DNA from 4 places in the Brevibacterium sanguinis genome. Region 2 is predicted to be linked to each of the others. Evidence: riboswitches for the same ligand, from Rfam matches in the RefSeq annotation. Region 2 holds a riboswitch; each other region holds the start of a gene.
What was found. Region 2 has a riboswitch for thiamine pyrophosphate ahead of ABD154_RS13725 (TenA family protein). Riboswitches for the same ligand answer to the same signal wherever they lie in the genome.
Positions count from the first base shown of each region.

Region 1 (5,234 bases), on a different contig from region 2:
AGGTGAGCGCGCGGACCTCGTCGGCCGTGACCTCCGCCACCCCGACCGGAGCCGGAGCCCCCACCGCGGGTGCCGCACACGCTGCGGCCACCTCGGCGAGATCGGTGACGGCGGGGCGGTCCGGGTCGGGCGAGAAGCGCAGCGTCGTGAAGCTCGTGCTCAGCGCATCGACCCGCAGCAGGCGGCCGAGCAGGGGATCGCCGATGCCGCAGATGAGCTTGATCGCCTCCGCGGCCATGAGCGACCCGACGAGCCCGCAGAGCACTCCGAGAACCCCGCCCTCAGCACAGCTCGGCACGGAATCGGCGTCGGGGATGTCGGGGAAGAGGTCACGCAGCATCGGACCGTGACCGGGGGCGAACGTGCTCACCTGCCCCTCGAAGCGGAAGATCGTCCCCCACACCAGGGGTGTGCCGGTGAGTTCGGCGGCGTCGTTGGACAGGTAGCGGGTCGCGAAGTTGTCCGCCCCGTCGATGACGAGGTCGTGGGCGGCGAAGAGCTCGAGGGCGTTGTCGGGGCTGAGGCGCTCGGCAACGGTCTCGACGGTGAGGCCGGGATCGAGCCGGAGCAGGGCATCGCGCGCGGATTCGACCTTGGGACGGCCGACATCGGCGTCCCGGTGGAGGATCTGGCGCTGCAGGTTCGACACGTCGACGACATCGTCGTCGACGACGGTCAGCTGCCCGATCCCGGCCGCCCCGAGGTATTGGAGGACCGGGGCGCCGAGACCGCCGGCGCCGATGACGAGGACCTTCGCCGCGCGCAGGCGGCGCTGACCGGTCACCCTGACATCGGGCAGGCTGAGATGCCGGGAGTAGCGTGCGATCTCCGCGGCGGTGAGCTCGGGTCCGGGTTCGACGAGCGGTCTCACGGTCCCATCACCAGGTTCTCGACCGAGGTCGTGCGGGCGGTCTCCGCGGTGACCCGCCCGTCGTCGGGCGACGATGCGAGCGCGAGCGGGCGTTTGGGGATCCGTCCCGCTCCAGCCGCCAGGCGACCGGCGTCGACGGCGAGCCGCATCGCCTGCGCCATCGCCGGGGCGTCGTGCGCGCGGGTGACGGCGGAGGCGAGCAGCACCGCGGTGCACCCGAGCTCCATGGCCAGGGCGGCGTCCGAGGCGGTGCCGATGCCCGCGTCGAGGATGACGGGCACCTGGGCGCGGGAGACGATCGTCTCGATGTTGTGCGGGTTGAGGATGCCCAGGCCCGAGCCGATCGGGGCGCCGGCCGGCATGACCGCGGCGACCCCGGCGTCCTCGAGCCGCTTCGCCAGCGCGGGATCGTCGTTCGTGTAGGCGAAGACCGTGAAGCCGTCGAGGACGAGCTCCTCGGTGGCGCGGAAGAGTTCGACGGGGTCGGGCAGCAGGGTGTCCTCGTCGGCGATGACCTCGAGTTTGACCCAGTTCGTCTCGAGCGCCTCCCGGGCCAGCTGGGCAGTGAGCACGGCATCGCGGGCCGTGTAGCAACCGGCCGTGTTCGGCAGCGAGCGGATGCCCAGTCGCTCGAGGAGCGCGAACACCGAATCCCTGGCCGCGGCGTCGAAGCGGCGGATCGCGACTGTCGTCAGCTCTGTCGCCGAGGCGGTCAGGGCGTCCTCGAGGATGCGCAGAGTGCTCGCCCCACCGGTGCCCATGACGAGGTGGGAGTCGAAGGTGACGGTGTCGATGGTCCAGCTCATGTCAGCCTCCCTGGACTGCGGTGACGATGTCGACGGTGTGGCCGTCGGTGATGGTGAAGCCGGCCCACAGGCCGCGTCGCACGACTTCGCCGTCGACGGCGAGGGCCACCCCGAGGCGGCCGCCGTCGACAGGGGTGCCGTCTTCGCTCAGCTGCCGTCCGGTGATGTCCTCGACGAGGGTGCGGGCGGTCGTGCCCGCAGTGATGTCCCGGCGGTCGCCGTTGAGTGTGATGGTCATGATCCCTTCCTTGCTGTCAGCAGTGGTGCACCAGGTGACTGCGGTGATGATGGCGGGTGGTCGGACTCGAACCGTGCCGGTGCCACAGCCGCGCGCGCACCGACGGGCAGCCACGCGGAGTCCGCGCCGACAACGAGATCCGCGCCGAGGCGGGCGCCGAACGGTGCGAGGAGAACCCCGTGGCGGAAGTACCCGGTGGAGACGACGAGACCGGGGTCGCTGCGACCGAGGAGGGGGAGGTCGTCGGGCGAGCCGGGCCGGGCCCGTGCCGTGATCTCGGTGATCTCACATCCGAGGAGCCCGGGCACGAGGCGTTCGGCGTCGTGGAGGAGACGGTGGACGCCCTCGGCGAGGATGCCCGCCTGGCCGTCCTCCCGGGAGGTCGCCCCGAGGACGAGCTCCCCATCGGGCCGCGGCACGACGTAGACGGGCCGACCGGCGACGAGTCCCCGGATCGTCCGGGTGAGCAGCGGGGGAGCGCCGGTATCCGAGCGGAGGCGGATGACGTCGCCGTGGACGGCCCGCAGCGGCAGCGCGGGAGCGCCGGCGATCGCATTGTGGGCCATGCCTGCGGCGAGCACGACCTGATCGGCGTGCAGCCGACGCCCTGAGGCGAGCTCGACTCCGGTCGTCCGGGCCGGGGCACTGCCGGTCGGTGATCCCTCATCGCCGACCAGTCCCGTCACCCGGTCCTCGATGACGCGGTCGCCGAGGACGGTGAGCAGCGCGCGCGTCACCCGCCGGGGATCGATCGCATGATCGCCGGGAATGAGGACGGCCCCGCACACACCGGGGGCCAGGGCTGGTTCGAGATCGCGGGCGCGGGATCCGGTGAGCAGGTCGAGGTCGGAACCGGCCGCGGACTGGAGGGCGCTGAGTTCGCGCAGGGCCGTGAGATCCGCGCGGTCTCCGGCGCAGACGAGTGTGGCGGTCGCCGTCTCCCCGAGGTCGGCCCCCGATTCCCGGGTCAGTGCCGCAGTGAATTCCGGGTAGAGGTCGGCGGAGACGCGCATGAGCGGAAACAGCGGAGTCTGGCCCCACGCGATCTCGGCGGCAGGGGCGATCATCCCGGCCGCGGCCGCGGTGGCGCCCGCGCCCGGGTGCGGATCGATGACGGTGACGGCCGCCCCGCGCCGGTGCAGCTCCCACGCCGTGGCCAGGCCGATGATCCCGGCGCCGACGACGATGACGTCCATGCGATTCTCCCTCCGGCGGCATGACCCGCATCAGGTGAGGCGGTCGGCACGAAGCCCTCTCAGCCTCCCAGCGAGGCTCCCGCGAACTCCTCTACTCTAGGAGCATGGTTCCCACGATGCCAACGTCTCCCGCAGTGCAAGACCCCGTGACCGCCCCTGCTGAGAACGCGGGCCACCCGGTCGACCGCGACGCCGCCGGCCGGGACGCCGCGCGGACCCGTGCGCTCGCCTCCGCCCGGCTCTACCTCTGCACCGACGCCCGCACGCAGCAGGGCGACCTCGGTGAGTTCCTCGACGCCGCCTACGCCGGGGGCGTCGACATCATCCAGCTCCGCGACAAGGGTCTCGAAGCCAGGGAGGAGATCGCCGCCCTCGAGATCCTCCGCGATGCCGCCCACCGGCACGGGAAGCTCTTCTCCGTCAACGACCGCGCCGATGTCGCTCTCCTCGTCGGCGCCGACTTCTTCCATGTCGGGCAGGGCGACCTGACGAGCGCGCAGGCCCGCACGGTGCTCGGCGACGACGTCATCCTCGGCCGGTCGACGCATTCGGTCGAGCAGGCGCTCGCCGCTGCCGCCGACCCGGAGATCGACTACTTCTGCCTCGGACCCGTGTGGGAGACCCCGACGAAGCCCGGTCGCCCGGCGGCCGGACTCGATCCGCTCGCGGCGGTGAGCGGGACGACGGCGAAGCCGTGGTTCGCGATCGGCGGGATCTCCGCCGGTGATCGTCTCCGGTCCGTGCAGGAGACCGGGGCGTCACGCATCGTCGTCGTCCGTGCGATCACCGAGGCGCCCGACCCCGCCGAGGCGGCCGCTCGGCTGCGCGCGCAGCTGACTTCCGCTGACCCCGACACGACCACCGGCACGACCACCGCGACGACCACGAAGGACGGCACCCTGTGACAATCCTCATCGCCGGAGCCGGCGCGACCGGCGGCGCCTTCGGCACCCGCCTCGTCGAAGCCGGACGCGACGTCACCTTCCTCGTCAGGCCCGCCCGCGCCGAGGCCCTGAGAGAGAGCGGCCTGCGATTCATCGCCCCCGACGAGGACCGGACGAATCCGGTGACCGTGACGACGGCAGAGGAGCTCGCGGCCGACCCGACCCCGGTCGACCTCGTCCTCGTCGCCGTCAAGGCCGGTGCCCTCGAATCGATCATCGCCGACGTCCGGCCGGCCGTCGGACCCCAGACCCTCATCATCCCGTTCCTCAACGGGATGGCGCAGATCGGTCGCCTCGAGGCGGAGTTCCCCGGGCAGGTGCTCGGCGGGCTCGTCAAGATCGTCGGCACGATGCGCGGAGCCGACATCGTCCAGATGACGGATCTCGCGACGATGACGATCGGGCGCCTCGGCGGGGGAGAGGTCCCACCCGCGGTCGTCGACGCGCTCGACGTCCCCGGCTTTCGGCTGCAGGTCATCGACGGCATCGACGACGCCCTGTGGGAGAAATGGGTGTTCATCGCCGCGGCCGGTGTCGTCACGTGCCTCTTCCGGGCACCGGTCGGCGCGATCATGGCCGCCGGCGGCGAACCCCACGTCGTGGGGATCATCGACGAACTCGAAGCCGTCGCCATGGCCGCCGGCCACCCGGTCTCCGCGCGGGCCCGGGCGGCCACCCTGTCGATGCTCACCGCCGAGGGCTCCGCCTTCACCTCCTCGCTCTACCGGGACGTCACGGCCGGACTGCCGAACGAGACCGAGCACATCCTCGGCCACCTCCAGACGACGGCGCGCGACCTCGGGGTGCCGACTCCGCTGCTCGATCTCACTCTCGTGCAGCTGCGAGCAGGCGAGTTCGACCGGAGCGCATGAGCCGGGCGCGCTCGGCGGCAGCGGGCCCGGGCGCCGCAGTCCTCCGCTGCGCCCGGAGACGGCGGGCCACCTCGGCGAGAGCGGTGAGGGTGAGCGCGATGCCGACGCCGAGGACGACACCCCACAGCGGCTGATCGGCGAACACGGCCCCGCCGAGGAGCCCGATGCCCGTCGAGCAGACCGCCCACGCCAGCGCCCCGAGGAAGTCGACGGCGAGGAACCGCGGCAGGGGATAGCGGAGCATCCCCGAGGCGATCGTCGTCGCCGTCCGCCCGCCGGGGATGAACCGCCCCGCGACGAGCATCGC
Region 1 covers NZ_BAAAMB010000009.1:33,817-39,050, reverse strand. The annotation lists gene moeB (molybdopterin-synthase adenylyltransferase MoeB) at 1-871, opposite strand, end outside; gene ABD154_RS10470 (thiazole synthase) at 868-1,677, opposite strand; gene thiS (sulfur carrier protein ThiS) at 1,679-1,915, opposite strand; gene thiO (glycine oxidase ThiO) at 1,912-3,111, opposite strand; TPP riboswitch at 3,102-3,204, opposite strand; gene thiE (thiamine phosphate synthase) at 3,228-4,016, shown strand; gene ABD154_RS10450 (ketopantoate reductase family protein) at 4,013-4,927, shown strand; gene ABD154_RS10445 (DedA family protein) at 4,881-5,234, opposite strand, start outside.
Region 1: linked by a shared signal. The riboswitch ahead of thiO (glycine oxidase ThiO) and the one ahead of ABD154_RS13725 (TenA family protein) in region 2 are both predicted to bind thiamine pyrophosphate.

Region 2 (5,234 bases):
ACGGACCGGTCCGCTCGAGGCGGGCGATGCTCAGCCGCCACGAACGCCGGTCGGGGGTGAGCGCCGTGGAGGCGTCGAGGGAGACGAGCTCGGTCGTCTCGCCCGCGCCGTTGGCCCAGGGAACAGGGACGATGTCGGCGAACGACGCGATGATCTCCATGGCATCCATCGTAGGTGCGCCCGCCGTCGTCAGCGCGGGTGAGGGGCTAGCCTGGGAGCACACGGACCTCCGGCAAGGAAGCAGCGATGACCGTTCCGCCCCGCCCTGACTCGTCTGACAAGTCAGATTCATCTGACACTTCAGGCTCGTCTCGCCCGCCGCACCTCGATCCCGGTGACGGCCTCACCGAGGAGATCGTCACGCTCGCCGACGGCCGCCGCATCCGCACCGTCACCGCAGGTGAGGCGCCTGGTCCGTGCATCGTCTTCGAAGCGGGCATGGGTGCCTCGGCGGCTGCCTGGACGCACATCCAACGGGAGGTCGCCACCCGCACCCGGACCGTGTCCTACGACCGCGCGAACATCGGCGGCAGCGCTGACGACCGGAGTCCGCGCAGTCTCGAGCGGATCGTCGACGACCTCGCCGAGGTGGTCGACCAGGTCGCCGGGAACACGCCGGTCGTCCTCGTCGGCCACAGCTGGGGCGGACCGATCGTCAGACTCTTCGCGCACCTCAACCCCGAGCGGGTCGCCGGGATGGTGCTCGTCGATGCGACCGCCTCGGCGATCCTCTCCCCTGCGGTCGCGGCCCTCAACGCCGGTTCGATGCGGCTCGGGTCGCTGCTCATCCGGGCCGGCCAGGGCGATCGCTTCACCCGAACGCTCCTGCCCGACGGGGCATCACCGCTGATCACCGAGGCGGATCTCGCCCTGTTCTGGCGCGACTCGCTCACCCAGCGGGCGATGCGCATGGCGCTGCGCGAGGAACGGCATGTCACCTCGTCGATCGCGCTCATGCGGATGCTCGAACGCGACGGCGGACCGGACGTGCCCGGCGTCGTCCTCCAGGGCGGTCGGCAGCGGGGACTGCTCGAGCGGCGGATGCGCTCGCGCCAGAACGCGGCGGCGGCGACGAACGTCGACACGATGCCGCAGGGCAGGCTCGTCGTCCTCGAGGACGCCGGGCATCTCGTCACCCATGAGCGTCCCGATGCCGTCATCGACGCCGTCGACGACGTGCTGTCGCGCTGAGTCTCAGTTGACGCAGAGACAGAACGGGTGACCGGCCGGGTCGAGGAAGACGCGGAATGTCTCCCCCGGCTGGACGGCGGCCTTCCCGGCGCCGAGCCCGATGACCTCCGCCTCGGCGGCATCGAGGTCATCGACCATGACGTCGATGTGCATCTGCTGCGGGTGCTCCTGGCTCGGCCAGCTCGGGGCGTGGTAGTCCTCGACCTGCTGGAAGCAGATGGGCGGCCAGGAATCGGACGTGATCTCGGCCCATGTGCCGTCGTCGTCGACGCGGACCTGCCAGTCGAGGAGTTCGCCGTAGAACTGGGCGAGCTCACCAGCATCCGGAGCATCGAGAACGACCACGGGCTGCTTTGCGATAGCCATGGTCCTGAGTCTACGCCGCAGGGCGGACACGACCCAGGGAATCACCGACTCGATAGAATTGTTGAGCAATAACAGCGCACCTGCCAGAGCCACGGCGCATGAGAGGACTTCGATGAGCACGCACACCCTGCCGGTCGCGGACGGTCCCGCGGTCTACGTCATCCACGACAATCCCGAGTGGATCCCGCCGTTCGCTGACGCCTTCGCCGACCTCGGCGTCGAGCTCGTCGAGTGGCTGCTGCCCGGTGCCGCGATCGACCTCGCCGCCGCCCCGCCCGAGGGCGTCTTCTGGTCCCGACTCTCGGCATCGTCGCACACCCGCACGGACCCCCACGTCAAGGAGTACGGACGCGCGGTCCTCGCGTGGCTCGAGGCCGCAGGCCGCACCGTCGTCAACGGCTCGCAGGTCCTCGAGCTCGAGGTCAGCAAGATCCGCCAGCACCGCGTGCTCGCCGCGCACGGGATCGAGGTGCCGGCCACCTCGGCGAACATCGGATCAGCGGCGATCGCCGAGGTGGCTGCCGGGTTCGCGCCCCCGTTCATCACGAAGCACAACCAGGGCGGCAAGGGACTGGGCGTGCGCCGCTTCGACTCGCACGCCGAGCTCGAGGCCGCCGTGGCCGACTTCGCCCCCGACGGGTCCACCGAGCCGATCGACGGCATCACCCTCGTCCAGGAGTACCTGCAGCCGGCCGCGCCGTTCATCACGCGCGCCGAGTTCATCGGCGGCCGCTTCCACTACGCCGTCGCCGTCGACGTCTCCGCCGGCTCCTTCGAACTCTGCCCCGCCGATGCCTGCGCCGTTCCCGGGACGGCCGGCAGCCTCGGCGACAGTCAGTTCACCCGGCGCGACGAGATCACCGCGGACACCCCGCTCATCGGTCGGCTCGAAGCGCTGCTCACCGAACTCGGCATCGACTTCGCCGGGGTCGAATTCATCGACACCGCCGACGGTCGCCAGGTCGTCTACGACATCAACACGAACACGAACTACAACGCCGAGGTCGAGGCCGGCGAGCGTGCGGCCGGCCGTCAGCCTGCCGCCGTCCGGCTGGCCGAGGTGCTCGGCGCGAAGCTCGAGGCCGCCCATCATGACGCAGCTGTGGCGGCACCGGTCGGCTGATAGTCTCGAACCACCACAGGGGAGCGCCGCGACCGGCGCTGAGAGTGCGCACGCAGACCCTTAGAACCTGATCCGGGTGACACCGGCGGAGGAAGATGGAGGCTCATCATGATCACAGTCGCGACCGGCGGAGCCGTGCCCGAGCTGCGGGCGAGCGCCGAGGCGGAGTGGACCGCGGCGACCCATCACCGGTTCGTCTCCGAGCTCTTCGCGGGCACCGTCGACGACGCGGTGATGGCGAAGTACCTCGTCCAGGACTACCAGTTCTTCGATGACTTCCTCTCGATGCTCGGCGCCAGCGTCGCCCACGCCGACACCATCACCGCGAAGCTCCGGTTCGCCCAGCAGCTCGGGTTCCTCGCCGCCGATGAGGATTCGTACTTCCTCCGCGCCTTCGCCGAGGTGGGGGTGGAGCCCGCGGACTACACCGATCCCCAGCTCACCGAGGTGACCGCGGGGTTCCGCGACGTCATGCGCGAGGCGGTCGCCGCGGCGTCGTACCCCGACGTCCTCGTCGTCCTCGTCATCGCCGAATGGCTCTACCTCGAGTGGGGCGAGCAGGATCGGGCCATGCCGAGCCGCGACCTCCACACCGGGTGGATCGACCTCCACCGCGGGGAGGCCTTCACCGGCTGGGTGCAGTTCCTCGTCGACGAACTCGAACGGGTGTACCCGCGCGGGGACGATGCGGCATCGGCTGCCGCCCGGCAGCGCCTGGCCGATCTGTGGCAGCGGGCCGTCGGGCTCGAACGCGCGTTCTTCGACGAGGCGTACCGGTGACCGCGCTGCCGGGCCAGGCTGCTTCTCGTACCGGCTAGGGCTACTTCTCGTAGACTTCGGCGGCAGCGGAGAAGAGGAGCGAGATGCCCACGGCTCCGGCGTCGGGTGTGCCGGCTCCGCGGCCGTCGACGTAGCTCGCCCGACCCCGCCTCGCCTGCATGTCGGCCGTCGCCTGTGCCGCCTCGGCGGCGGTCTGCGCCGCTGAGGCGAATCCCTTCCCGAACGCCGAGGCGGTGGGATGGAGGACGTCGACGACGGTCCGATCCCCGGTCTCAGCGCCGCCGACGCGCTGGATCGCCGCGCATCCGGCCGCCGTCGCCCGCTTCCAGAGGTCAGACGCGGTCTCGCGGTGGGTGTCGGCGTCGAGTTCGGCGTAACCGGCGCTGAGCTCGTGGAAGAGCAGGCCGAGGAGCGGTCCGCTCGTGCCGCCGACGCCGCCGAGGAACGCCGCTTCGGCTGCGGCGAATCCCGCGGCCTCGGAGGAGTCGACGAGTCGAGTGGCGTGGCGCAGTCCACCGCGGAGGTTGTCCCCGAAGTCCCCGTCACCGCCCACCTGATCGAGTTCCGTCAGATGGGCGTGCTGCTCCTCGACGAGTTCGGCGAACCGGCGGAGCACCGCGGTCTCGAGATCCGTGTCCCCACCGGCTGCCGTCCGCTGCCGCAGAGAGTCGGCGGTCGACGTCGGCTCCTGCGCACTCCGCGTCGCCGCTGCCGTCGGCACCGCCTCGGCGTGCGCGGACTCACCGCCGCGGGTGGGGAACGCCGCGGTGCGGGAGGCGGCGTTCCACCAGTCGAGCCAGGACGGCTGCAGGCGGGTGACGGTGAGGGAGAACCCGGTCATGTCGAGCGCGGTGACATAGCTGCCGACAAGGGACGCGGCGATCGACTCGCCTGCGGTCTCGAGGGCGGCACCGAGGGCGTCGTGGACATTGAAGAGTTCGATCTGGGTCGTCGCGCCGAGTCCGTTGACGAGGACGAGGAGCTCGTCGTCGGCCGGGGTGCCGGGAACCGCGGCGAGGAGCTCACGGCACATCCGGTCGATGAGAGCCTCGAAGCCGTCGTGCGGAATCGAGGTCGCTGCGCGCTCACCGTGGATGCCGACGCCGTATTCGAGGGTGCCCTCGGGAAGGTCGAACGCGGGCCGACCGGTGTGGGCATCGGTCTGGGCGCGAGCGGCCACGGCGAGGCTCCGGGACCGGGCGACCACCTCGGCGCCGAGGTCGGCAAGCTCGTCGAGACCCCACCCGGCGTCGGCGGCAGCGCCGAGGATCTTCTCGACGATGACGGTCGCCCCGGTGCCGCGGCGGCCGGTCTCGGTGTCGTCGCTGTCGGTGGCGATGTCGTCGTCGACGAGCACGGTCGCCACGGGGATGCCGGCGGCGCGGAGACGTTCGGCGGCGATGCCGAAGTTGATGACGTCGCCCGTGTAGTTCTTGACGATGTGGAGGACGCCGTCGGGGCCGGCCACCGCCTGCGACGCCGCGAAGATCTGCGCGTTGTGCGGTGAGGCGAAGACCTCACCGGGGACGGCGGCGTCGAGCATGCCCGGGCCGACGAAGCCGACGTGCATCGGTTCGTGACCGGAGCCGCCGCCGGAGACGAGGCCGACGGTCCGCGTCGGGGACTGCGCTGTCGAACTCACGAACAGGGGATCCTCGGTGAGCGCGACGAGATCGCTGTGGGCCCGGGCGAACCCGCGCAGCGCTGAGGGGATCGGGGTGGACGAGACGAAGAACGCGTTCATGACGGCCAGCCTAACGTCCGGTGATGCCGG
Region 2 covers NZ_BAAAMB010000010.1:387,741-392,974, forward strand. The annotation lists gene ABD154_RS13705 (HutD family protein) at 1-160, opposite strand, end outside; gene ABD154_RS13710 (alpha/beta fold hydrolase) at 247-1,191, shown strand; gene ABD154_RS13715 (VOC family protein) at 1,195-1,557, opposite strand; gene ABD154_RS13720 (ATP-grasp domain-containing protein) at 1,670-2,680, shown strand; TPP riboswitch at 2,688-2,792, shown strand; gene ABD154_RS13725 (TenA family protein) at 2,789-3,460, shown strand; gene ABD154_RS13730 (dihydroxyacetone kinase subunit DhaK) at 3,501-5,204, opposite strand.

Region 3 (5,234 bases), on a different contig from region 2:
CCGACCAGCCCGATGACCTCAGCGACGAACGACCCGACGCCCGCCTCCGGGCGGGCGTCGGAGACGACCGAGTCCACTCCTTCCCAGCCCGTGCTCCAGCTGCGCGGGATCGACAAGCGGTTCGGCGCCGTCCAGGCGCTCACCGACATCAACCTCACGATCGGCCGCGGCGAGGTCGTCGGCCTCGTCGGCGACAACGGCGCCGGCAAGTCGACGCTCATCAAGATCATCGCCGGCGTCCACTCCGCCGACGGCGGCGAGCTCATCATGGGCGGGCGCCCCCAGAAGTTCTCCTCCCCGAAGGATGCGCAGCGGGCCGGGGTGGCCACGGTGTTCCAGGACCTCGCCCTGTGCGAGAACCTCGACGTCGTCGCCAACCTCTTCCTCGGTCATGAGCACACCCTCGGCGGCGTCCTCGACGAAGTCGCGATGGAGGCGAAGTCGTGGGAGCTGCTGCGCAGCCTGTCGGCGAAGATCCCGAGCGTGCGCGTGCCGATCGCCGCCCTGTCCGGCGGCCAGCGCCAGACGGTGGCGATCGCCCGTTCCCTCCTCGGCGAACCCTCGCTCGTCATGCTCGACGAACCGACGGCCGCCCTCGGCGTCGCCCAGACCGCCGAAGTGCTCAACCTCATCGAACGCCTCCGCGACCGTGACCTCGGGGTGCTCCTCGTCAGCCACAACATGGCCGATGTCCAAGCCGTGTGCGACCGTGTCCACGTGCTGCGGCTGGGCAAGGATGCCGGGGACTTCCCGGGAGACGAGCGCACCGACGTCCTCGTCGCCGCGATCACCGGAGCCAATGACAACGTCGTGACCCAGCGGGCCGCGCGGAGGGGTGAGCGCCGATGACCCGCAATTCCCTCATCACCGACGAGCGGATCTCCGACGAGGGGCTCGTGCGGACGTTCGTCCGCCGGATCCGGGAGGGCCAGCTCGGGTCGTTCCCCGTCATCCTCGCCCTCGTCGTCATCGTCATCGTCTTCCAGTCGGCGAACAGCAACTTCCTCTCCCCGGCGAACCTCGTCAACCTCTCGACCCAGGTCGCCTACCTGGCGATCCTCGCGCTCGGGATCAACCTCATCCTCCTCCTCGGCGAGATCGACCTCTCGCTCGCCCAGCTCGGCGGTCTCGCCGCCTCGGTGCTCGGTGTCCTCGTCGTCCGGCAGGGGGTCCCGCCGGTCGTCGCGGTGACGATCATCCTCCTGCTCGGCCTCGTCATCGGGGCGATCCAGGGCTGGTTCTTCGCCGTCGTCGGGATTCCCGCGTTCGTCGTCACCCTTGCGGGTCTGCTCGCGTTCACGGGGCTCACGCTCACGGTGCTCGGCACGCAGAAGAACCTCTCGATGGCCGACACGTTCGTCTTCGACTTCGCCAGCTACTACTTCCCGGCGTTCTGGGCGTACGTCTTCGGGGCGATCGCGGTCATCGGCTTCGCCGCCGGCATCATCCACGCGAAGCTGCGGCGGCACTCCGCGGGCCTCGACAGTCCGAGCTGGACGGCCGTCAGCGTGCGCATCGTCCTCCTCGCGGCGATCGTCTTCGGCTTCCTCATCCTCGTCAACCAGGACTTCGGACTCGCGCTGCCGTTCTTCCTCATGATGGTCATCGCGATCATCATCGACCTCGTGCTGCGCAAGACCCGGTACGGGCGCTCGATCTACGCCGTCGGCGGCAAGGTCGAAGCCGCCCGGCGCGCCGGCATCCGTGTGACGTGGGTGCGCATCAGCGTGTTCATGACCGCCGGTGTCCTCGCCGCCCTCTTCGGCTTCGTCAAGGCCGGAGTGACGACGAACGCGGGGTCGACGCTCGTGGGCACCCAGGACCTCCTCAACGCGATCGCCGCGGCCGTCATCGGCGGCACCTCCCTCTTCGGCGGGCGGGGGTCGGCGTGGGCCGCGGTCCTCGGGGCGTTCGTCGTCGGCGCGATCAACAACGGTCTCTACCTCATCGGCTTCAACTCCGATATGCAGCAGATCATCACCGCTCTCGTCCTCCTCACCGCCGTCGTCATCGACGCCGTCAGTCGGCGCGGACAGCGGTACGTCGGCAGGGGGTGAGTTCTCCTTCACCGGCGCCGAGGCGGGGGCGAGGTCAGGGGGTGACCCCACCTCACCCCCGCCTCGGCGATTTTGGTACAGTCATGGGCAATGACATGGGGTGCCCGGCGGCAGTCGCGCCGGGCTGAGAGGACACCCATCGAACCTGATCTGGGCCATGCTAGCGAAGGGATCGTCATGACTGACATCGATCTGTCGTCGGCGCACGCACGTCTGCGCGCGGCGAATCCGCTCATCCAATGCATCACGAACACGGTCGTCCAGCAGTTCAGCGCGAACGTGCTGCTCGCTGTCGGCGCGTCCCCGGCGATGCTCGACCACGAGGCCGACGCCGGGCAGTTCGCGCACCTGGCCGGCGGTCTGCTCGTCAACTTCGGAACCGCGACGAACCAGCAGTTCCTCGCCGCCGACGCCGCGATCGGCGCGGTCACCGCGGATTCGACTCCGTGGGTGCTCGACCCCGTGAGCATCGGCGCCGTCGACTTCCGCACCACCCGCATCCGCCGGGCCGCCGCCGATCGCCCGACCGCGATCCGCGGCAACGCCTCGGAGATCGCGGCTCTGGCTGGTGCCGGGGCCGGCGGGCGCGGCGTCGAATCGACCGACGAGGTCGACGCCGTCCTCCCGGCGGCGGCCGAGCTCGCGCGGACCAGTGGGGCGATCGTCGCCGTCTCGGGCAAGCGTGACGCCATCGTCGCCCACATCGACGGTGTCGACCACATCGCCCGTGTCGACGGCGGACATGCGTTCATGCCGCTCGTCATCGGCACCGGGTGTTCGCTCGGCGCCGTCACCGCCGCCTACCTCGCCGCCGTCGCGCCGGTCGACTCGAGTCCGGGTGCGGGTCCGGCGGGACTCGCGGCGTTCGATCAGTTCACCGCCGTCGTCGCCGCCCACGCCCACTTCGCCGTCGCCGGCGAGGCCGCGGCGACCGGCGCCGCCGGACCGGGCAGCTTTGCCGAGCACTTCCTCGATGCTCTCCACACCACCGACGATGCGCGCATCGGCGAGGCCCGGGTCGAGGTGACGAGAGCATGAGCGCGACGAGTGAGCGCCTCGCCGGCGTCGACGCCCGCCTCTACCTCGTCACCGATTCCGCGCAGTGCCGGGAGGCCGGTCGCACCGTCGCCGAGACCGTGCTCGCCGCCGTGCGCGGGGGAGCCGGCATCGTCCAGGTCCGGGACAAGGACATCGACGACACCGAGTTCCTGACCCTGACCAGGGAGGTCATCGCCGCCGTCGGCGAGGCGGTGGCCGGCACCGACCGCCGCGTCCCGCTCTTCCTCAACGACCGGGTCGCCGTCACCCGGCACCTCCTCGATGAGGGCGCCGACGTCCACATCCATGTCGGACAGACCGACACTCCCGTCACCGAGGTGCGCGACCTCGTCGGTCCCGAGCCGCTCATCGGTCTCTCCGCCGCCAGCGCCGCCGAATTCGCGGCGGCCCGGGCCACCGGCGCCGTCGACCTCGTCGGCATCGGGCCCGTCTTCGACACGACGACGAAGACCGACGCGCCGGCCGGGATCGGCCCCGACCGCCTCGGCGATCTGACGGCCGAGGCGGGACTGCCCGCGGTCGCGATCGGCGGCATCGACGCCGGCCGGGTTCCGCAGCTGCGCGGTCGCGGACTGCTCGGCTTCTGCGTCGTCTCCGCGATCTGCCGTGCCGCCGACCCCGAGCGGGCGGCCCGTGAGCTGCTCACCGCGTACGGTGACGGGACCGAGCCGGTCGCCGGCGAGAACGGGGGAGCGGCATGAGCACGCGCCCACCGATCACCCTGTCGATCGCCGGCACCGACCCCTCGGGCGGGGCGGGCATCCACGCCGACCTCAAGACGTTCACTGCCCTCGGGGTGCTGGGGACCACGGCGATCACCGCGCTCGTCGCGCAGAACACGCACGGGGTCTCCCGCGTCTACCCGATCGATGAGGACTTCGTCGTCGCCGAGCTCGACAGTGTTCTGGGCGACATGCCCGTCGATGCGACGAAGACGGGGATGCTCGGGTCGACGTCGCTCGTCGACCTCGTCGTCGACCGGGCGCGCACCTCCGATTTCGGGTTCTTCACCGTCGACCCGGTCATGGTGTCGACGTCCGGGCACCGCCTCCTCGAGGTCGATGCGGTCGCCGCGGTGCGGGAGCGTCTCCTGCCCGTCGCCGATCTCATCACCCCGAACCTCCCCGAGGCGGCCCTCCTTCTCGGCGATGATGTCGCTGAGGCGCAGACGCCGGCCCAGATGCGTGACCAGGCACGCGAGCTCATCGCCCGGGGTGCCCGTGCCGTGCTCCTCAAGGGCGGTCACGCCGCCGACGGGGACGTCGCCGACATCCTCGTCACCGCCGATGGGGAGATCGCCGAGTTCTCCCACCCCCGGATCTCCACCCCGAACACGCACGGCACCGGGTGCACCCTGTCGGCTGCGATCACCGCCGAGGCGGCCGTGCTCAGGCGTGCCAACGGCGGAGAGGCACTGAGCACCGAGGAGGTGCACGGGGCCGTCGAGCGCGGACTCGACTTCCTCGCCCGCGCGCTCGCCTCGGCCGCGGACTGGCAGGTCAGCCTCGATGCCGCCGGTGCGCACGGGCCCGTCGACCACCAGGTCGACGTCCGCCGCCGCTGATGTCCAGCCGACCCGTCCGCTTCCCACCCGGCTGATTCCGGCCATTCCGATTCCAGTCCGATCCCAGTCCGATCCCAGTCCGATCCCAGTCCGATCCCGACCCCGAGGAGAGACCACTCATGAGCACGAACTTCGCCGCCGGACCGCACACCGCCGCGCTGTGGGAGGACGTGCGCCCGATCATCGACGAGATCGAGGCGCTGCCGTTCCTCACTCAGCTCGCCGAGGGCACGCTGGCCCCGCTCGCGTTCACGAACTACATCACGCAGGACAGCATCTACTTGAGCGGGTATGCGAAGGCGATGTCGTTCCTCGCCGGGAAGACGGCGGACCGCGGTGAGTCCCGGTTCTGGTCGACCTCGGCAGCGGAGGCGATCACGGTGGAGGAGGAGATGCACGCTCAGCTGCTCTCCGATGAGCGGCTCGCCGTGGCCCATGCCGAACTCGAGGCCACCGACCATCTGGGACCGTCGCCGACGACGCTCGGGTATGTGTCGTTCCTCGTCGCCACCGCGGCGAGCCGGTCATATGGGGAGGGCGTGGCCGGTGTCCTG
Region 3 covers NZ_BAAAMB010000008.1:60,158-65,391, forward strand. The annotation lists gene ABD154_RS09340 (ATP-binding cassette domain-containing protein) at 13-849, shown strand; gene ABD154_RS09345 (sugar ABC transporter permease) at 846-2,057, shown strand; TPP riboswitch at 2,144-2,247, shown strand; gene thiM (hydroxyethylthiazole kinase) at 2,235-3,095, shown strand; gene thiE (thiamine phosphate synthase) at 3,092-3,817, shown strand; gene thiD (bifunctional hydroxymethylpyrimidine kinase/phosphomethylpyrimidine kinase) at 3,814-4,680, shown strand; gene ABD154_RS09365 (TenA family protein) at 4,800-5,234, shown strand, end outside.
Region 3: linked by a shared signal. The riboswitch ahead of thiM (hydroxyethylthiazole kinase) and the one ahead of ABD154_RS13725 (TenA family protein) in region 2 are both predicted to bind thiamine pyrophosphate.

Region 4 (5,234 bases), on a different contig from region 2:
ATCGACCCCGCGTTCCACCACGCCAGCGCGTAGATGCCCACGGTGATCAGCCCCGTCACGAGGACGATGAGATACGGGGCGAACCAGTCGAACGACGCCCGGAACGACGGCTCCGCTGACTGATTCGGAGCGTGCGGCGCGGCGGGCTGAGTGGACACAGAGCGACCCTATCAGCGGTGGACGAGCGCCGACCGAGAGCCCAGGGACGAGGCGCTTCCCCGGGACCGCCTCGGCGGAGTGGGGCACTCCGACCCCACCCGGCGACCGAGCCAGCGATTTGGGGTACTCCGATCTCACCCGGCGACCACCTCGGCGAGGTCGGGCACTCCGACTCCACCTCGCCGACACCAGCGGCCAGTGCCTCAGACCTGCCCGTGCCTCAGACCTGCCCGGGCCTCAGCCCTGGAGCGGGCTCAGTCCTGCCGGGACCTCAGTCCTGCCGCGGGCCGATCGTCGGTTCGGGCAGATAGACCTCACCGCCGGCGGCGAGGAACTCCCGACTCTTCTCCTGCATGCCGGCGATCGCGGCCTGCGCCTCGGCGCTGCCGTACGTGTCGCGGATGTCCTGGGAGATGCGCATCGAGCAGAACTTCGGCCCGCACATCGAGCAGAAGTGCGCGGTCTTCGCCGGTTCCGCCGGCAGCGTCTCGTCGTGGAAGGACTCGGCGGTCTCCGGGTCGAGGCCGAGCGCGAACTGATCGCGCCAGCGGAACTCGAACCGCGCCTTCGACAGCGCATCGTCCCGGGCCGTCGCCCCCGGGTGGCCCTTCGCGACGTCGGCGGCGTGGGCGGCGATCTTGTACGTGATCACCCCGGTCTTGACGTCGTCGAGGTCGGGCAGTCCCAGGTGCTCCTTCGGGGTGACATAGCAGAGCATCGCCGTGCCGTACCGGGCGATCTCCGTCGCCCCGATCGCCGAGGTGATGTGGTCGTAGCCGGGCGCGATGTCCGTGACGAGCGGACCCAGGGTGTAGAAGGGCGCGCCGTCGCAGAGCTCCTGCTGACGCTCGACGTTCTCCCGCACGAGGTGGAGCGGAATGTGGCCGGGGCCTTCGACCATGACCTGGACGTCGTGCTCCCATGCGCGCTTCGTCAGCTCGGCGAGGGTGTCGAGTTCGGCGAACTGGGCGGCGTCGTTGGCGTCGGCGATCGAGCCGGGGCGCAGCCCGTCGCCGAGGGAGAACGCGACGTCGTACTGCGCGAAGATCTCGCAGAGCTCGTCGAAGTGCGTGTAGAGGAAGTTCTCCTCATGGTGTGCCAGGCACCATCCGGCCATGATCGACCCGCCGCGGGAGACCATTCCGGTCACCCGGTCGGCGGTGAGCGGAACGTAGCGCAGCAGCACACCGGCGTGGACGGTCATGTAATCGACGCCCTGCTCGCACTGCTCGATGACGGTGTCCCGGTAGATCTCCCAGGTCAGCGCCTCGGCGTCGCCATCGACCTTCTCAAGCGCCTGGTAGATCGGCACGGTGCCGATGGGGATGGGGGAGTTGCGGATGATCCACTCGCGGGTGGTGTGGATGTCATTGCCCGTCGAGAGGTCCATGAGGGTGTCGGCACCCCACTTCGCGGCCCACTGGAGCTTCTGGACCTCCTCGGCGATCGAGCTCGTCACCGCCGAGTTGCCGATGTTCGCGTTGATCTTGACGAGGAACGCCTTGCCGATGATCATCGGCTCGGATTCGGGGTGGTTGATGTTCGAAGGGATGATCGCGCGCCCGGCGGCGACCTCGGAGCGGACGAGTTCGACGTCGCACTGCTCGCGGATCGCGATGTAGCGCATCTCGGGGGTGATGATGCCCTGCCGGGCGTAGTGCATCTGGGTGACGGTGCGTCCGGCCTTCGCGCGCCGAGGCGTCCGGTCGGGCCCCTGCCACTGCTGGGAGGGCGCGCCGCGGCGGACGGCTGCCCGCCCGTCGTCCTCGATAAGGTGGCCACGGGCCGCGTAGTCCTCGGTGTCATCGCGGTCGGCGATCCACTCCGCGCGGTGCGGCGGCAGACCCTGTTCGGGGACGGCGCCGGGCCCGACGGTGCGGTAGACGTGGACCGGCTCGTTGGGGCGGCCGTTCGTGTCGTCGAGGTCGATGCGGGTGACGGGCACGCGGATGCCGTGCTCACGGTCCTCGACCCAGGCCAGGGAATGGGTGGGGTACTGCTCGAGAGCGAAATCCGCGGGGGTGCTCCCGGGGTTCTCTGCCGGCGCCGTCGGGCGCGGAGCAGCGGTGGGACGGGTGGTCTCTGGGGTAGGCGCAGCCATCTGCAATCCTCTCTTCCTCCGCCGGTATCAACCGGATCAGGTTCAACGGTCTCGAGCGGTCTCAGCTCGATCTCAGCCCTCTTCCGAAGGCCCCCGTGGGGTCACACAACGACTATCACGGTGTGGGCGCCGCCACAAAATCACCCGAGGCAGGTGTTCACTGCGCGAGACGGCGGACCCGCGGGCGCGCGATTTTGCGGCTCAGTTTTCAGCGTGCCCAGCGGACGCGCTCCAGCGGACACTGGTTTCCTGCGGCATCGTGCGCGTGGGGCACCCTCGCAGATTCGCTCACAGGGTGTCCCCGGACGTGCGCGAGCCCTCGTTCACTAGAGTGCTCGTTCAACACGAAGCGTGAATATCCGCACTTCGGCGAATCCGCCGGCGCTCGTTCAACACGAAGCGTGAATATCGCGTCTTTGGGGACGCGATTTTCACGCTCCGTGTTGAGTGAGGCTCCGGGTTGAACGAGGCTCAGCGTTGAACGAGGCACCGCGTTGAACCAGCGAGTGCTCGCCTTCTGTGTTCGCCCCCTGCGCTCAGCCCCTCACGCGCCCTGGAGGAACGTCTTCGCGACCGCGCTGAGCGCGACGACGTCGCTGATCGCGCACATCTCCCGCGCCGAGTGCATCGAGTAGAGCGCCGGTCCCACATCGACCGTCGTCATGCCCATGCGGGTGGCCGTCAGCGGGCCGATCGTCGACCCGCACGGCACCGAGTTGTTCGAGACGAAGTCCTGGTACTCGACCCCGGCGGCCGCGCAGGCCCGGGCCCACGTCGCCGCGCCGACGGCATCGGTGGCGTACCGCTGCTGGGCGTTGAGCTTGAGCAGGGGCCCGGCACCCAGGCGCGGGCGCACGTGCGGGTCGTGGCGTTCGGGATAGTTCGGGTGGGCGGCGTGGCCGGCGTCGGAGGACACGCACACCGAGGCGGCCAGTGCGGCGAGGTAGTCACTGCGGTTCGCCTCCGGGTAGAGGGCGGCGACGATCCGCTCGGTGACGTCGGAGAGGAATGGGCCGCTCGCGCCCGAGCGCGAGTTCGACCCGACCTCCTCATGATCGAACCCGGCGAACAGGGCCACCGCATCGAGCGCCTCGGCGTCGAGGGACGTCATCGCGGTCACCCCGGCGTGGACGGAGAGGAGGTTGTCGAGCCTCGGGGAGGCGAAGAACTCGTCCGCGGCACCGAAGAGCGCGGGCTCCTGCGCGGGGATCGTGTAGACGTCGTGGCCGACGATGAGCTCGGGATCGACGTCGGCGGAGGCGGCGAGGATCTCGAGGACATCGGCCTCGGCGAGCTCGGCGAGACCGACGATCGGGGTCGTGTGCCGCTGCTTGTCGAGGGTGAGTCCCTCGTTGACCTGCCGGTCGAGATGGATCGCAAGCTGCGGGATGCGCGCGATCGCCGGCGTGCGGGCGAGGACGACGCGGCCGTCGGCGAGGCTGAGGCGCCCGGCGAGGGCGAGCTCCCGGTCGAGCCACGAGTTGAGCAGCGGGCCGCCGTAGATCTCGACGCCGAACTGGCGCACGCCTTCGGCGACGAACTCGTCACCGGGCTTGAGCTTGAACGCCGGCGAATCGGTGTGGGAGCCGAAGACCCGGAACGGGGGCACCGCCGAGGCGGTCGTCCCGTTCGCGGTCGAGTCGGCGTCCGCTGAGTCAGCTTCTCCTGCGTCAACCGGCCCTGTCGGAGCCATCCAGGCGATGATCGCGCCGTCGCGGATGACGTAGTACCCGCGGCCGACCTCGAGGGTCCACGGCTGACGTTCGTCGAGTCGGGTGAACCCGGCGGCGTCGAAGCGCTCGGCCGCTGCGGCAGTGGCATGATAGGAGCTGGGAGAGGCCGTGACGAAAGCGGAGAGGTCGGCTGCGACCTGCGCGTTTGCTGTCTGATCCGTGGATGGAGTGCTCATCTGAACAGCCTATCCTTTGGGGTAGCTTCGACCACAGGGGCCGGAGCGCCAGCGGTCGCCTGAACCGGGTGGCAAAGGGTCGCCCGACTTGGACGGTCAGCGGTCGCCCGCACCGGGTGGCCGGCGGTCGCCGAACGTCGACGACCGGCGCGGGTGAGCGTGCAACGACGAGTGAGAATGCGAGGAGTGTTCGACGTGAACCAATTCGTGGCCGAGTGGAATACGTGGCGGGACTCGCGGAACTCCTCGTTGGCGACGCCCTTCGGATGGCTCAGCGTCGTCGGGCTCCACTGGCTCGACGAGGAGTCGACGTGGCCGGGGGCGCCGGGAACGTTCACCGTCGGCGACGACGGCTGGGTCACCCTCGCGCTCGATCCCGGCACGAAGGCCGGTCCTGCGGCCGCGACCTTCGATCTGCTCAGTGCCCCCACCGAGGCGGCCCCCACCTCCCGCGGTCTCGCCGACACCGGCGCAGGCACCAGTCTCGATACAGACTCCGATCCCAACACCGGGACCGATGCGGGCTGGGAGTCCGGGTCGACGCGGACCGCCGTCCGCCTCGGCGCCGATGACATTCCGCTGCCGGAATCTCCCCAGGTCAGGGTCGAGGACAACGGGTTCAGCGCGAAGCTGCCGACCGGTGGGTCGCTCGACTGGTTCACCGTCGGCCACGTCCTCTACGAGCTCATCGAACGCGGCGGCCGCCTCGGTGTGCGCATCCGCGACGCGAAATCGCCGCTGCTCGCGAAGTTCGTCGAGGTTCCCGTCTTCGATCCGAACCGGAACTTCGTCTTCCTCGCCCGCTTCACCCCGTTCGACGAACCCGAGATCCGGCCGGTCGCCTCGGCGCAGGAAGGTCTCACGCTCGAGACGATGCTCGTCGGCACCGTCACGTTCACCACGCCCGCCGGGGAGGTGTCGCTCGTGGCCTCGGGATGCCCGGCGACGGGACTCCAAGTCGACTTCCACGATGAGACGAACGGGCGGTCGACGGCAGCCTGGCGGACCCTTGACCTCGGCATTCCCAATGCCGACGGGTCGCTCGTCGTCGATTTCAACCGTGCG
Region 4 covers NZ_BAAAMB010000006.1:162,283-167,516, forward strand. The annotation lists gene ABD154_RS07555 (hypothetical protein) at 1-158, opposite strand, end outside; gene thiC (phosphomethylpyrimidine synthase ThiC) at 431-2,260, opposite strand; TPP riboswitch at 2,257-2,367, opposite strand; gene ABD154_RS07565 (M18 family aminopeptidase) at 2,805-4,169, opposite strand; gene ABD154_RS07570 (DUF1684 domain-containing protein) at 4,365-5,234, shown strand, end outside.
Region 4: linked by a shared signal. The riboswitch ahead of thiC (phosphomethylpyrimidine synthase ThiC) and the one ahead of ABD154_RS13725 (TenA family protein) in region 2 are both predicted to bind thiamine pyrophosphate.